2 regions of the Virgibacillus sp. L01 genome follow, and region 1 is predicted to be linked to the other one. Evidence: riboswitches for the same ligand, from Rfam matches in the RefSeq annotation. Region 1 holds a riboswitch; the other holds the start of a gene.
What was found. Region 1 has a riboswitch for S-adenosylmethionine ahead of ACTWQM_RS02730 (methionine ABC transporter ATP-binding protein). Riboswitches for the same ligand answer to the same signal wherever they lie in the genome.

Region 2: another riboswitch for S-adenosylmethionine. It lies ahead of ACTWQM_RS05195 (homocysteine S-methyltransferase family protein); the one in region 1 lies ahead of ACTWQM_RS02730 (methionine ABC transporter ATP-binding protein).

Annotation. Positions count from the first base shown of each region.
Region 1 is NZ_JBQQCP010000001.1:605,155-613,244, reverse strand. Features, by position in the region: gene ACTWQM_RS02770 (hypothetical protein) at 1-239, shown strand, start outside; partial or broken gene istB (IS21-like element helper ATPase IstB) at 351-983, opposite strand; partial or broken gene ACTWQM_RS02760 (helix-turn-helix domain-containing protein) at 1,155-1,247, shown strand; gene ACTWQM_RS02755 (hypothetical protein) at 1,393-1,887, opposite strand; gene ACTWQM_RS02750 (hypothetical protein) at 1,939-2,148, opposite strand; gene ACTWQM_RS02745 (restriction endonuclease) at 2,657-3,691, shown strand; gene ACTWQM_RS02740 (competence protein ComK) at 3,899-4,156, opposite strand; gene solA (N-methyl-L-tryptophan oxidase) at 4,295-5,431, shown strand; SAM riboswitch class I at 5,532-5,632, shown strand; gene ACTWQM_RS02730 (methionine ABC transporter ATP-binding protein) at 5,730-6,764, shown strand; gene ACTWQM_RS02725 (methionine ABC transporter permease) at 6,754-7,416, shown strand; gene ACTWQM_RS02720 (MetQ/NlpA family ABC transporter substrate-binding protein) at 7,451-8,090, shown strand, end outside.
Region 2 is NZ_JBQQCP010000002.1:27,418-35,507, reverse strand. Features, by position in the region: gene ACTWQM_RS05235 (PRD domain-containing protein) at 69-887, opposite strand; gene ACTWQM_RS05230 (PTS sugar transporter subunit IIA) at 928-1,422, opposite strand; gene ACTWQM_RS05225 (hypothetical protein) at 1,605-2,090, opposite strand; gene ACTWQM_RS05220 (RDD family protein) at 2,176-2,634, opposite strand; gene sppA (signal peptide peptidase SppA) at 2,647-3,645, opposite strand; gene ACTWQM_RS05210 (YdbC family protein) at 3,804-4,022, opposite strand; gene ACTWQM_RS05205 (short chain dehydrogenase) at 4,034-4,633, opposite strand; gene ACTWQM_RS05200 (3'-5' exonuclease) at 4,661-5,272, opposite strand; SAM riboswitch class I at 6,121-6,227, shown strand; gene ACTWQM_RS05195 (homocysteine S-methyltransferase family protein) at 6,307-7,356, shown strand; gene ACTWQM_RS05190 (5-methyltetrahydropteroyltriglutamate--homocysteine S-methyltransferase) at 7,408-8,090, shown strand, end outside.

The DNA.
Region 1 (8,090 bases):
AATCTTATGAGGATATAGAGGAAAGGCTTGAGTTCTTGGTGTCACTTCCCGAAATTACTCGGATTTTGTCGAAAAATATGTTTATAATCAGCTGCCATACGCTATTAGGTTTGGTGGCTTGTTTTATCGTGTGTAAGAAAAATTTAAATGGGTGCAAAATTAGTTTTCTAAACGTTTTGGTAGCTCATTTTCTCCATTTGCATGAAGAAAACGCGATTTTCACCCCATTTCTAATATAGAAGAAGCATGGGGACGGTTCTTTTGCTTCCTTAGAAATTGTCCCTTCGGAAGTGTGAGGTGCGTCAAAGGCCCTTTGTAACCGTCAAGTTAAATTGAACACTTTTTGCTCATTAATTTTGAACAGTTTTGTTATTAAATATTGAGCTTCGGTGTTTTAATCTATAGCTGTCGCCTCCTAATTGAATTACTTCAGCTCGATGAATGATTCTATCTAATATTGCTGCGGTGATCGCTGGATCTCCTAACAATTCACCCCAATCACTAGGGCCTTTATTGGATGTTAGTATTATCGATGATTGATTGTATAAATCGTTTACCAGATGAAAGAAAAGATTCGCTTCTCGTTGGTCCATTGCCATAAACATAAGATCATCTATAATTACCAAGTTAGAGTTTCGAATCCTTTTTAGTCGTATCTGGGATTTACGCGTTATTTCTTCTGTCTTTAGTACATGGATTAGTTCTCCCATGGATATAAATGTAACTTTATATCCTTCATGAATTGCTTTTATTCCTAAGCCGATGGCTAGGTGGGTTTTGCCGACGCGAGTTGGCCCTAAAAGAATTAGATTGTAAAGTTGATCTAACCATGTTAAATCAGTTAGTTGGTTGAATTGTATTTTCTTTAAAGACGGTTGCTCGTGTAATGAAAATTCATCTAATGTCTTATAGGTAGGGAATGTAGCCCATTTCAAGCGTTTTTCAATTACCTTTTCTTCCCGCCTTTTCTGTTCATAAGACATTTGTGACTGATAAACTAAAGTATACAGTTTCCGCTAAATAAAAGTTTACACTTTGCCATATATAAACTGCTCGGCGCGAAAATGGGCATAAAATAAAAGAACCATCACTGCTATAATGATAGTTTGATAGACTACAACAGTGATGGAGGCAAAAAGGTGGATAAGTGGGAAATGTATATGGATATTAAACGATTATTAAAACAAGGATTTAGTAAGGTAAAGGTGGCTGAAAAACTTGGTATATCCAGGGTAACTGTATACCGTTACTTAAAACGTAATCCCCAGGATATGGTGGAATGGGTTACACAAACAAAGACTAGAAAGAAGAAGTTGGATGACTATCAAGAACTGATTCTATCCTGGTTACGTGAACACCCTGACCTGACAGCTTCCCAAGTATTTGATTGGCTTATGGAGAAGTATCAGGAGCTGCAAGTAGCTGTGAAGCCAGCTTATTCAAAGTATTGTTATAATAATCCTTTAACCAAATGTATTTTGAGAGAACTTTTGGATCTTGAGCGTAATCGTCAAGAGCTGTTTGAATTACTGACTTGGTAGTACTCAAAGCAGTGAAGTAATCATACCCGTAGTCAATCTCTTGCCATTGGGACATAAAATCAACGAAATACCGTCCATCTGCATCATGTTCAATAAGCCCAAGAACATATTCTAATTCTTCATTTGGTAAGTGATCCCCTTCTAAAACTGCCACTTCAATTGTCTTTTTATCTACAACAACTCGTGGATATATCGCATGTTTACTTTCTAACTCATAGGCCTCTACCATGGCTGGACCATAAACAATGTTGTCCACATGACAAAGCTCCCCACTGGTAATTCCACCACGCATTTGGATACCTTGTCCCATCATCTCCAATTGAAGATGAATTACGTCGAGTAGCAAGTAAAAACCTGCTGATGATAAAGAGACAGGATAAGAAACTACAATGGAATCTTAAAATACAGTAACTTCCCTACCAATTGACTTTTGAGAAAGAGTACCTTGGTCGTTATCCTGCTTGAGTTCAGAAATAAAGTTCAAAACATCCTTAATCTTCTTAAAGTGATTAGGATTCATAATTGTTTGATTAATGTGCTCCCTGAATCCAAGAATGTCAATAAAAGCTATTATCCTCTTTTCATATTGCTCTAATTCTACGGTCATTTCTAACCATCTCCCATCTTTTACTACTACAGGTCTTTTCGAGTATCATTCTAACACATCAAGCATGGGGACGGTTCTTTTGATTTCAAGTGAACCGTCCCTTTAGCTTTTTGATGGAACATTAATTGGTATCTGCTGGACATTTATAAAGGTAATGATTGCTTTGTGGTTTTGTTTATTTAAAGAAGAGTGCTGATTAATCCCCAAAAAAGAATCACCACCATGAGCCTCAGCAAGCGTTTAGGGACTATTAAGTATTAAGAGTGGTAATAGCAGGTATAAAGCTAATAAATTTAACGAAAAAGCGCTTAGAGGCTTCCCTGAATCACCCCTGAAGTTTATCTATATATTCAGAAACCCGTAGAATAAGTCTAACTTAAGTACGTTTATATTATCGTGCTGGTTTTATCCTAATAAATTTCCCTCTACCAGTAAGAGTTTTGATCTAACGCTCATAGAAAAATTTTATATTCTATTATAAAATGTATTAGAGTACACTTTTTGGAGCGTGAGGATAATTAAACTTATACACAAATTTAACAAAGAAATTGAAAAATCTGAAGTAGATACTTTTATTAAGAAAAAAAATAAGCTTGATGATATCTCTAAAATTGAATCAGAAATGGATAGGTTACTGGAAAAAGTTACTCCGACTTTTTTGTTAGCTCCCGGTGCTTTAGAAGCCTTTATATGTGTTGTTAAAGATAATAGCTTAAATAACTATCAAAGGACTGAGCTAGGTGATGAATTAGCTAGAACGTTGGTCGATTTCTACCAAAATAACTTTAAGATTTTTATGAAATTGCTAGAAAAAAAGGGGGTTAAGGTTAAAAGAAACAAATCAATAATATGCAAAGTTTTCATCGATAAAATTGATAAGAAAAACTATATTGATTGCCTAAATAAATATGGTGATCTAATTCCTGAAGGTGAACATATTAATATTTCTACTGCCTCGCATATGTACCTTAAATCAATTGGCGTAGAAAATATAGAATTTGCTTCTAATTTACACTTCTTATCTAAGCTATTTTTTGACAAACAGATTACAAGCTATAGGTGGAATCTAAAAAAGATAAGTAAAAAAATTGATGAAGTTATAGAAGAGTATAAATTGGAACAACAAATAACTAAACTCGAACAAAGATTAGAGAGTGAAGATATTTCTGGTGATAATAAACGTATTAGTCTAAGACATATTGACAATATGACTGGGATTGAATTTGAAAAATTCTTATCGGAGCTTTTTAATAGATTGGGCTATAAAATTGAGGAAACAAAAGTTTCAGGTGATCAGGGTGCTGACTTGTTGGTGTACAAAGATAATGAATGTATAGCAATTCAATCGAAATGTTATAGCTCTAAAGTAGGGAACAAAGCAGTTCAGGAGGTCGTATCTGGAGGGAATTATTATAAAGCTGAAAAGCACATGGTTGTAACAAATAATTATTTTACTAGAGCTGCCAATGATCTAGCCAAAAAAACAAATACAATCTTGTGGGACAGAGACTACTTAAGTAATTTAATCGACTTATTGTATTAAATCTAGGTCACAGTATGCCTTGCTTCATGAAAATATTGGGGTCAGCCCCCGCTTCGCTTATGCGCTAAGTTATTAAGTGTTTTTTATAGTGTTACACTGATATGCGTGGGGATATATATTACTTGTTGGTTTTATATCCCCTGCCATCGTTAAATAAATTTCCACAGGCACATCCCTGTCCGCTGGAACTATCTTTCAAGTGTATAATTAGACACATCCATTTGGTGGTTTTGGCCATTTAATTGATTTGGAGTTTGGTTTATTTCGAAAAGGCTTTATATCTTGTACATGGCTGTAAAGAATCCAGCTGTACGCAAAATCAGTTGGACTGTGGGTTGGGAAGGTGAAGATGTTTTTGCTTGGGTTAATCAGAATCGGGGTTTTTCGCTTTATCCCGATATGATGCATGTCAGCAATTCGTTTTCCTTCATATGTTGAGCCGTTTTCTAAGCAAGATGCTCGGATAAGCTGGAAAGCTGTTTAGGTAAAGATTATAATTATATTCTATTAATTAAATTATTGAATTCCATCCCAGATGAATGTATTATTCATATTATTATAGATTTGACTTTAATTTCAGTCGTTACGGTAGGAGGATATTACATGGACTATGAAGTTATTATCGTTGGTGCTGGCTCAATGGGGATGTCAGCTGGCTACTATTTAGCAAAACAAGGGAAGCGTGTCCTGCTAATAGACTCTCATAATCCACCACATGCGGAAGGCTCCCATCATGGGGAGACGAGGATTATACGGCATGCTTATGGAGAAGGTGCAAATTATACGGAAATGGCACTACGAGCACAGAAGTTATGGAGTCAGCTTCAAGAGACGTCAGATGAAGATATTTTTGTAAATACTGGTGTTGTTAATATTGCTCAGCCAAACTCCAATTTTATTCAAAATGTAAAAAAAAGCGCAAAGGATTATTCGTTAAATGTTGAACAGTTAACGGCTGAAGACATTAATAATCGCTGGGAAGGATTTAATGTTCCAGAAGGGTACATAGGCTGCTATGAATTGGATTCAGGTGTTTTAATGAGTGAGAATTGTATCCGGGCTTTTAGAGAAGGGGCACTGAAACATGGTGCTGAATTTAAGCCTAACTCGCCAGTGACCTCCATTTCTATTTTTGATAACCATGTACAGGTGGAAACTCAACAGGAAAGTTTTACAGCGGAATCGTTAATTGTAACGCCTGGGGCTGGCACTAGAAATTTGCTTCCATTAATCGGATTAGATTTACCTTTACAGGAATTAAGGAATACATTCTCGTGGTTTGAAACGGATGAGAGCATCTATGATTCTACTGCATTTCCAGCCTTCTCGTTTGAATTGCCTACAGAAACCTATTACGGCTTTCCAAGCATTAAAGAAGCAGGTGTTAAAATTGGTCGACACGACGGTGGACGTCCAAGAGATATGAGTAAACCTTTAGAAACATTCGGCACTTATGAACAAGACAAACAGGATGTTACACGTTTCGCAGAGCGGTGTATACCTGAGGTGGGGCAACATAAACTGGGGAAAGCTTGTACCTATACGAATACCCCGGATTCAGATTTTATTATCGATAAACATCCGAACCATGATCATGTTGCTGTTGCTTGTGGCTTTTCTGGTCACGGCTTTAAATTTAGTAGTGTTGTTGGAGAAATTCTGAGTCAATTAGTAACAGAAGATCACAAGTCGCAACTCGACATTAGTCCGTTTTCCATTCAAAGGTTTGTACAAAAATAAACCGCTAATCAACTTTTATTCGACAAATTATTTTAAAATGTTGACAATTTCGCAATAATTATATTAGTATATTAGGAACCGTTAGATAATAACTTAATATTACTTATCAAGAGTGATGGAGGGACAAGGCCCGATGATATCCAGCAACCTTCTTTAATGAAAGGTGCTAATTCCTACAGGAAATATTCTGAAAGATAAGGTTTATGATTAGAGCCTCTTTCGTTATGAAGGCTCTTTTTTGTATTTGGTGAAGGGATATCACCTGAAGTGTTTTAAGGGAGTAAAGGAGAATACGTACATGTTAGTACTTGACGGAATTCAAAAGGTATATGGTGAAAACGAAGAAAACCCAGTCGAGGCATTAAAAGATATTAACCTTGATATTAAAAAAGGAGAAATATTCGGTGTAGTTGGGTATAGTGGAGCTGGAAAGAGTTCATTAATCCGGTGTGTAAACTTATTAGAAAAGCCTACTTCAGGTAAAGTAGAAATCAACGGGAAGGCTTTAACTAACTTGTCCCCAAAGGAGTTAAGGACAGAACGGAAGAAAATTGGGATGATTTTTCAACAATTTAATTTACTGCATTCTAAAACTGCTTTCGGAAATGTTGCTATGCCGCTTATATTAGAGGGCTATTCAAAACAAGCGATTGAAGAAAAAGTGACAGAACTGCTGTCTTTTGTCGGACTGGAGGATAAAGCAAATCATTATCCTGAACAACTTTCCGGAGGCCAAAAGCAAAGAATTGGTATTGCTAGATCGCTGGCAACAGACCCACACTTACTGTTGTGTGACGAGGCTACTTCTTCTCTTGATCCAGATACAACTAACTCAGTTTTGGATTTATTAAAACAGGTAAGAGATGAATTGGGAATTACAATCTTGTTAATCACGCATGAGATGAACGTAATTAGGGACATTTGTGATAGAGTCGCCGTACTGGATGCCGGTGTTATTGTGGAACAGGATTCCATCATTAACTTGTTTACAGAACCAAAAACAACCATCGCCAGAAGTTTTGTCCGTACTATACTTAACGACGCATTACCTGAAGCTACATTAAGAAAGATTTCACAAAAAGGTACGTTACATTCTGTTTTTCGGATCCTTTATAAAGGAGAATATGCCAATAATCCACTCCTGTCAGATGTTGCGAAAAAGTTCTCTGTCGATGTTAATGTTATTCATGGGACGATCACAGAGCTCCAAGGGGAACCATTTGGTAATATTATTGTGGCATTTAATGGACAACAAAGTGAAATCAATAACGCAGTTGACTATATCAAAGGGCAAAAAGTAACGATCAAGGAGGTTGTACCAGATGGAATTTAATTGGTCCTGGTTCTGGCCTGAACTTCTCGGGTCAATGAATGAAACACTGTATATGATCATTGTGACTTTCATCATTTCTATTTTAATTGGTGTTCCATTGGGAATTATTTTAGTTATAACGAGGGAACAAGGGATACTGGAAAATAAAGCTGTTTTTAAAGTATTGAATATTATTGTTAATACGCTGCGATCGATTCCATTTATTATCCTAATCGTTGCAATTATTCCTATTACTCGGATAATCGTAGGAACTTCTATTGGCACGACTGCTGCAATTGTGCCATTAGTGTTTTATACAGCGCCATACATAGGAAGATTGGTAGAAAACTCGTTGTTGGAAGTTGGTTCAGGTACAATTGAACTCGCGGAAGCTATGGGAGCAACACCTTGGCAAATAATTTGGAAGTTCCTTTTGCCAGAGGCACTAGGTTCATTAATCCTAGGCTTAACAATCGGCATTATTGGTCTAATTGGTGCCACAGCTATGGCGGGAGCTGTAGGAGGCGGCGGTATTGGCGACTTAGCCATCTCATATGGTTACAACCAGTTCCAAACAGAAGTTATGGTTATTACGGTATTAATCCTTGTGATTATGGTCCAACTTATTCAATCTTTAGGAAATTATTTATCTAAGAAAATCAGAAGAATCTGATTCAACTACTACAGCTATATGAAGGAGACTAACTATGAAAAAACTATTTACGATTCTAATTCTATTATTATTATTTATTACCGGTTGTGGATCGGGTAATGACGAAACTACCGTTAAAGTAGGAACTACAACGGCAGAAACCCCTACATGGGAGCTAGTGAAAAAACTAGCTAAAGAAGAGGGCATAAATATTGAAATTATACAATTTAGTGATTATGTACAACCGAACATTGCGCTAGATAACGGCGAAATTGATCTTAACGCATTCCAAACAATAAGTTATTTTGAATCTTTTATTAAAGAACGTGATTTGAATTTATCAGCTATTGGAACAACAGCTATTTGGCCGATGGGTATTTATTCAAATGAAGTAAAAGAAGTAAGTGAACTTGAAGATGGCGCTCAAATTATCCTTCCAAAAGAACCAACAAACCTGGGAAGAGCATTAATGCTCTTACAAAAAGCTGAACTAATTACGCTAGAAGAAGGGTTTAATGGATCTGGTGGACTAGATAGTATTACAAAAAATCCAAAGAATCTTGATATCGTTACTGTAACTGCTGGCCAAACTGCACGCGGCTTACAAGATGCAACAGCAGCAATTATTAACTCAGATGTTGCAATTGCTGCAGGTCTAAATCCAACAAATGATCCTATCTTTCGTGAGGACGATC
Region 2 (8,090 bases), on a different contig from region 1:
ATACATCTGCTTAAAATATGAATTCGTTTTCAAAGAATGAGTTCAGTTTCTTTCAATAAGCTGTTCAATTAATGTGTTCGTAACCGTTCAATATGGAGCGTGATGTATCCCAATTCTTCTTCAGGAAGCTCAATTTGATAGGTAGTATATAAATCCTGAGCAACTTTTTGTGCACATTGAAATGAATAACTGTACTTTTTCTTGATCATTTCAAACATCTCTTCGTCCATCACATGACTCTCATACCATTTCGCTCTGCTTAACGCAAACTGCAAATGTGTCACTAACCGTTCATAGGATATGTCAGCTTCATGAATCTCAATATTTAAATACTTTTTAATTGTCTGCACCATATCCTGAATTATAGTCGTTTGCTTAACCGTTTCGTGAATATCACCCCCTTGAAGTTTCATCGTATGAATATAGAGCGCAATAAACGCTGCTTCATCGGCAGGCATCTCTATGTGAAACTTTTCCTTAATGCGCTCAATTGCCCATAAACCGATTTCAAATTCTTCCCTGTACAAAATCTTAATTTCCTGCAACAACTTGTTTTTTAAATTGATGCCAGTCTGTTCCCGTTCAATTGCAAATGAAATATGGTCTGCCAGTTGCACACGGATATGCTCGCTTAACTCTATTCCCAAGCGCTTTTCCGTATAGTTAATTATTTCCTCTGATATGGTGAAATGCTCTTCTGGTATCCTAAGTAAGAGCTGCTGCAGCTTTTCATTCTCCTTTAGGACAAACAACTTCTCTACCTTGTTAGGAATTACAATGTCATTTTTTTGCTTACCAAAAGCCACACCAGCTCCAATAGCAATCTTTTCTTCTTGCTCATCGATAACAATTGCCGCATTGTTATTTAAGATTTTTCTTATTTTCACCTGAGTCCACATCCTTCATAGCAAGTTTTTCATTCAAAGATTACTGCTCAGAAGTTGTGATTATTACCGTTTCTCCAGCCGTACTTTCTTTTTCTTCAGTCATACTGAATGATTTACCAGTATCCTTTCCATTTGTAATCACAATTGGAGATATATCACTTGAAGCATTATTCCGAACATATTCCAGATCAAATTCCATCAGCGAATCACCAACTGACACTTTATCGCCAGTACTGACATTAATGGTGAAACCTTTCCCTTCCAGCGAGACTGTCTCTAGCCCTATATGAATAAGAATTTCGATTCCGTCCCCTGTCCGCAGTCCAATTGCATGCTTTGTTTCGGGTATCTGAACGACTTCACCTTCAACCGGAGAATAAACCTGTCCTTTATTTGGCTTAATCGCAATTCCTTCTCCCATCATCTTCTGACTGAAAACCGGATCTGGAACTTCCTCTAAAGATACAATTTCGCCGTTAATTGGTGCATATATTTTCGTGTTTGAACTTTCCTTCTTAAACAGATTTTTAAACATAACAACATTCCTCCTTTTAAGTTAAGTATGTGCAAAAGTCGCCTAAATTAAAAAGACATGGCGGTTTAGAGAGAGACCTATGTCCCTCTCAAAATACCACCATGCCTAATCAAGTCAGTAACATGTGATTCCTAATTATTTTTTCTAAGTCTATCGTATCATCATTCAAAAGGAAAAATCAATCATTCACTTTTAAAAATTATTTCGTCCTCCTTATCAATTGGTTCTCTATTTCTAAATAAAAAGAACTGAATTGGCATCGTAATCATAAATGTAACAATTACTAATACAAGTTGAAGCGTTTCATTTTTAGAATATCTTTTAATGATAAAGTAAAACCCATAAACTAATAGAATGTTTGAGGCAAGACCAACAAACGGTATAAACCAGGACAGGAAAAATGCACATGCCATCGTTACGCCATAAACCAATGTAAATTTACCACGCAGCGATTCATGTACATCATTCTCAACAAGCTGCGTAATTAAAAAGGTATTAACAATCGGTATCCATGCCATCCATGCCAGATCACTTTTGCCTTCCCGTTTAGCCATTTTAAATAGTCCAATCGCCATTAAAATATGAAATACAATTGCTACTACTAATAAAAAAAGAATCAAAAGCAAAAATCCGGCAAGGAACATTAATAAACCTTCATCACTATTCATATAAACCCTCCATTTTTAGTAAACTTGGCTTATCGCAAGCCTTATCTTCCTAAAAGTCCAGGCACTATCGCACCCGGACTTATTATTACTTATCAAACACAACCCGCGTATTGCCAATCATGTCATGTATTCCCTGTTTTTCCTGAGTAAAAGCAACGACAACATATAATACACCCGTAAGTAAAAATACACGATGAATAAACCTGCCGACAACTTCTCTAAACAGAAGATCCTTCCACATTAGCGACTGTGAATCTTCCCGAATAACGCGCAGGCCAAATATCATTTTGCCTAACGTCTGACCAAAATATTTCGTCATCAAAAGAAAGTACAAATACAGTACAATACCACTAGCGATACCAGCCATTGTCCAAAAACCTACGTCAATACCAGCCCCATCATTGATAAATTTAAACGGAGTAAGTAGGATGCCGTTAATGCTAAATACAATAATTAAATCAGCTAGATATGCCCAGAACCGCATCCAGAATCCAGCATATCTGTAATCAACACTCTCAGTATATTCCACTTCATTTTCACTCATGACGGCACCCCCTTATTTAGAATATAAGTACATAGCGCGTGGCCCATTGGATTCACGCAACAATTCCTTAATACCGAATAATTCTGTTTGTCCTTTAAACATTCCTTGTAATGTTCCACCTAAAAATTCGTTGATTTCAAGGCCTTTTTTATATTCAATCACTTTTGCATTACCCCAGCCATTATCTTCTTTCATCATGGCAATCGTATCGGTAAGCGATCCTAGCGCATCAACAAGGCCATTATTCTTAGCCTGTTCACCGGTATACACACGTCCATCACCCAATTTACGCACTTTTGATTCTGACATATCACGGCCATCCACAATCACTTCCACGAAATCACCGTATAAATTATCAATCATCGTCTGTAAAATTTTTCGTTCCTCATCAGTCATTTTACGTGACTGTGACATTATGTCTTTAAACTCACCGCTTTTGATCGTATTAAATTTAATACCATGTTTATCAGCAAATTCGGCAAAATTAAAGCTCTCCATAATAACACCAATCGAACCTGTTAATGTTGCAGAATGCGCAACGATTTTATCGGCAGGAGCAGAGACATAATAGCCGCCTGATGCCGCTGTATTCCCCATTGATACATAAACAGGCTTATCATGTTCTTCTTTTATCTGAACAATTTTGTCATGTATCTCATCGCTTTCTACAACACCCCCGCCAGGTGTATTCACACGTAGAATAATACCGTCAACAGTTGAGTCTTCTCCAGCTGCTTCAAGCATCTCCAGGAATCGCTCATGATTATATCCACCTGTATTAAGCAAGGAAGCTGTAGATGTATTTTGGATTACTCCATCCAATTCAAGTACTGCAATCTTGTTGCCTGTTCCTTCCTCAATTACCTCTTCCTGAAATTTCTGCGAATAATCTGGTAAGTTAAACATTTTTTCAAAATCAGCCGTAACTACACTTGTTACAGCCTGAAAACCTAGTGAAACGACAAATAAAACAACCGCTACACCAAGCGCAATCCAACGTTTTGTATTCAATTTCATGTCCTCCAATTCGTTCCTATTTTATGTATTACCGCTATTTTACATTATTGTTAACATTTATGCAGAAAACTTGTACGTTTGTTACGCAAATTAGCGAGTCCAAAACAAGAAGATTGCTTTGGACCCAGTGCCATACACAATATTGCGTGAAATCAATCGAGTTCAGATAATGCAGCTTTCAATTTGTATAATTCGTCTTCCGTCAATGTAACCCCTTTTCCCATTTTCTCTTTGTCTGGTGACCAATCCCTCAGGTCATACTTGGGATCACGCCCATTCCAGCTTACTAAGTTAAGCTCTTTTGTCCATCCTTTTGGCGACTCTGATAGAACAGCTACTGTTTCGATTACCTCATATTTAAGATCTGCCACATTGATTCCTCCTAATAGACTTCATAATTATTACCGGTTTGCATACCATCAACACTTTTAACAAATGCACGAGCCACACGACCTGCAGGAACTGGATCAAACCCTGCAAAGAATTTACCAAGCTTTTCCCATGATTCCTGCACAATATTAGGACTTACACTATTTATGCGAATTTCTCTAGGCATTTCAATTGATGATGCTTTAACGAACGCCTTGACACCACCATTTGCCATTGCTGCAGACGCACCCAGTGGAATCGGATCATCCATCATCACACCTGTTGTTAGCGTAAAACTGCCACCGTCATTCACATATTCCATACCTAGCAGGACAAGATTTATTTGCCCTTTAAGTTTACTTTCAATTCCTTTTTCATTTAATTCCGGTGTTAATTCAGAAACAGCTGTAAAATTTGCACCACCAGATGCATTGACTACAGCATCCACTTTACCAATCTGTTTATACATTTCTCTGATGCTATCCTCGGAAGTAATATCAACAGAAACATCTGCCCCATTTCGTCCAGCACGAATTATTGAGTGATTCTCTCCTAGTTCTCTTACAATCTCTTTGCCAATTGTCCCAGCTGCACCTACAACAAGTATCTTCATATGCAATCCAACTCCCCTTGATATATTTTAGAAATAAAGCTTTCTACTCTTTTTCGTCCGCTTCACTTTCGGCGGAAAGTAACCCCGTTCATAAATTCTCCCTTTCGAAATACTGCACCTCTTAAGAAATATATCCATTTCATCTGTCTCGTATGTCTCAAAAGCCTTCATTAAAATTTTGGCAGCAACTCTAGCATCCTCAAGTGCATGGTGATGCTCAAAAGTAATGCCGTGATAACCAGCTACCGTATTTAACTTATGATTCTTTAACTCGGGCCAAATTCTTTTTGAAATATTCACCGTACAAAGATAATCCATTTCAGGATATGTAAGGTTAAAGTAATCCAATGTATTTCGAATGACACTCATATCAAAACTGGCGTTATGCGCAATAACTATGTTATGAGATAAATAATCACTGAGCGTCGGCCACAATTCTGCGAACGTCGGCGCATCTGCCACATCTTCCTCTCGTATCCCATGAATACGCGTATTAAACGAACTAAAATGCATCATTGGATTTATTAAACTATAAAATTCATCAACAATTCCATTTTCATTGGCGACAACAACACCGATCGCACAGGGACTGTTTCTTTTTTCATTCGCCGTCTCAAAGTCAATGGATACGACATTCATGGATTGGCCTCCTCTACAACAACTCTCTAACGCAATTTTAACATATACCACGTTCAAACAACCCTGAAAAAGGATTTAAATTTTGATGGTGTTTATTTTCGCTGATCCTGAGGCGAATTCTACTGATTTCGAGCTCTCATCTAGTCCAATCCAATTCCGATCCTATTATGTTGATTATTAGAGAGGTAGTGGCAGAAATGAGAAGAAAGGTTATCGGAATGTGAATCTCAAAGTAATGAAGCGGATCGTGGTTCCGTTAAATGGGTGAAAAACCGTCCTGTTAGGCTTGAAGCGGATCCTCGTTCCGTTATTTACCCAATATCAGTTAAAAATATGGCTAAAAAGGGTAAATAGCGGAATGAGGATCCGGCAAATCCGTGGGCACAATTGTGTTTAGTGTTATACATTTAAACGACCGGAAGCTTTAGTTAGAGAAGTTGAAAATATATAAGCTTGGACAAATGTGTTTTATCAAAAGGAAAATCGCTCATTCAAAGTACTTTTATCATTGATTGAAACGGAGGGCGGCAACTCCTGCGGGAATAGCAAATGTATTTGCGATTGAACCAAGCGGAATGAGCATGAGCCTTGAGACCCCGCAGTGCGACTAAATGAAAAACCGTCCTTTGCGGACGACGCCGGCATACCTCTTGCCGGGGCAAGGAGGCTCAAGCCATGCCCATGGAAAGCGTCCGCCTGCAGTGGAAATCAACAGGGATAGCAAATTACAAATAGTTTGGATTTACTGTTTTATTATTGAATGATGAAATTAATTCAAATGCTAAAAATATTCTTGACATTCATTTGCAAGAGTTGTATTGTATTCAATAATACAAAATTGAATAATTTTCTTATCCAGAGAGGTGGAGGGACTGGCCCGTTGAAACCTCAGCAACAGATTTTAAATACTGTGCTAATTCCAGAAGCTGAAATGCTTAAAGCTTGAAGATAAGGAGAGTGATACTTAACGGTAACAAACCCTCTTCTATTTTCAGAAGTGGGCTTTTTTATTTTATTTAAGAGGAGGAAAACGATTGAAGCGTAATTTAGAAGAACGTTTAAAAGATGGAACTGTTATTGTTGGAGAAGGGTATTTATTTGAATTAGAACGTAGAGGGTATTTGCAAGCAGGATCATTTGTTCCAGAGGTTGCACTTGATAACCCAGAAGCGCTTAAACAGGCATATAGAGATTATATGTACGCAGGCTCAGACGTTGTATTAGCCTTTACGTATAATGCACACAGGGAAAAAATGCGTATTATTGGCAAAGAAGATCTACTAGAGCCATTAAACCGAAATGCTGTCCGCTTAGCAAAAGAGGTTGCTAAAGAACATCCCAGCGAAGAAGCGTTGGTGGCTGGAAATATCTCAAATACCAATATTTTCGATCCCGAAGACCCTGAATCCAAGACTAAAGTCAGAGGTATTTTTGCCGAAATGATAAAATGGTGCAAGGAAGAGGGCGTCGATTTCATTAATGGGGAAACATTCTATTACCATGAAGAGGCACAAATAGCCCTGGAAGAAATTTTGAAACAGGACCTACCAGCAGTCATCACGTTCGGACTAATGGGAGAAAATGTATTAAGGGATGGCTACACTGTAGAAGAATCATGTAAAATTCTTTCTGAAAATGGCGCACTGGTTGTGGGCATGAATTGTTTCCGGGGTCCTGAAACAATGCAGCCTTACCTTGCTGACATACGTAACAATGTAGATGGCTATGTGGGTGGACTTCCTATCCCATACCGCACTACTGATGAAAACCCGACATTCTTTAATTTACCGGATGGAGGATGCAGCTGCCATCTGCCTTTAGAAACAACTTTTCCGACTGCACTTGACCCGCTTTACCATAACCGATACGAACTGGCAGCCTGGGCAAAAGAGGCAAACGACATCGGGATAAATTATATTGGCCTTTGTTGCGGTGCCTCACCAGCAATGCTGCGTTCAGTAGCTGAAGCTGTAGGAGTTAAAACAGTAAACTCGAAATATTCCCCAGACATGGAAAAGCATTTCTTGTTCGGGACAGATAAAACACTCCAAGAACATAATCAGAACTACCGGTTAAAAGCGTAAAGATTTTAACTAATACAAATTAATTTTTAAAATCAGAAAGAAGGAATTTGCATGTCAGTATCATTAACAAAAGCACCACCATTCAGAGCAGAGCACGTCGGAAGCTTACTACGCCCGGATAATTTACACAAAGCAAGACTAGAATACAAGGAAGGCAAACTTACAGCAGAACAATTACGAGAGGTCGAGACAAAAGAAATCAAGCGTGTTGTTGATAAGCAAATTGAACTTGGCTTAGAAGTTGTTACAGACGGGGAGTTTCGCCGTACATGGTTTCACTTGGACTTTCTAGAGCATCTAAACGGAATTGAAGGATATGTACCTGAGCAAGGATACCAATTCGAGGGATTGGAAACAGAGAAATATGACGTACGGAATACTGGTAAGGTTTCATTTAATCCGGACCACCCATTCCTAAAAGATTTCACTGATTTAAACGAAATTGTTGATGGACGGGCACTCGTAAAGCAAGCTATTCCTAGTCCTAACCAGCTCTTTAACGCTCGCATTCATAATACAGATATCTATCCAAACATCGAAGACTATGCAAGTGATATTATTAAAACCTACCAGGATGCGATCAAAGCATTTTACGATGCCGGTGTACGATACCTGCAATTAGATGATGTATACATCGCTGGACTATCCGCTCCAGATATCCCATTTAATGAGGGGAAATATTCAAGAGAAGATTTAATTGACCTGGCGTTACGAGTAGTTAATGGCGCTTTAGA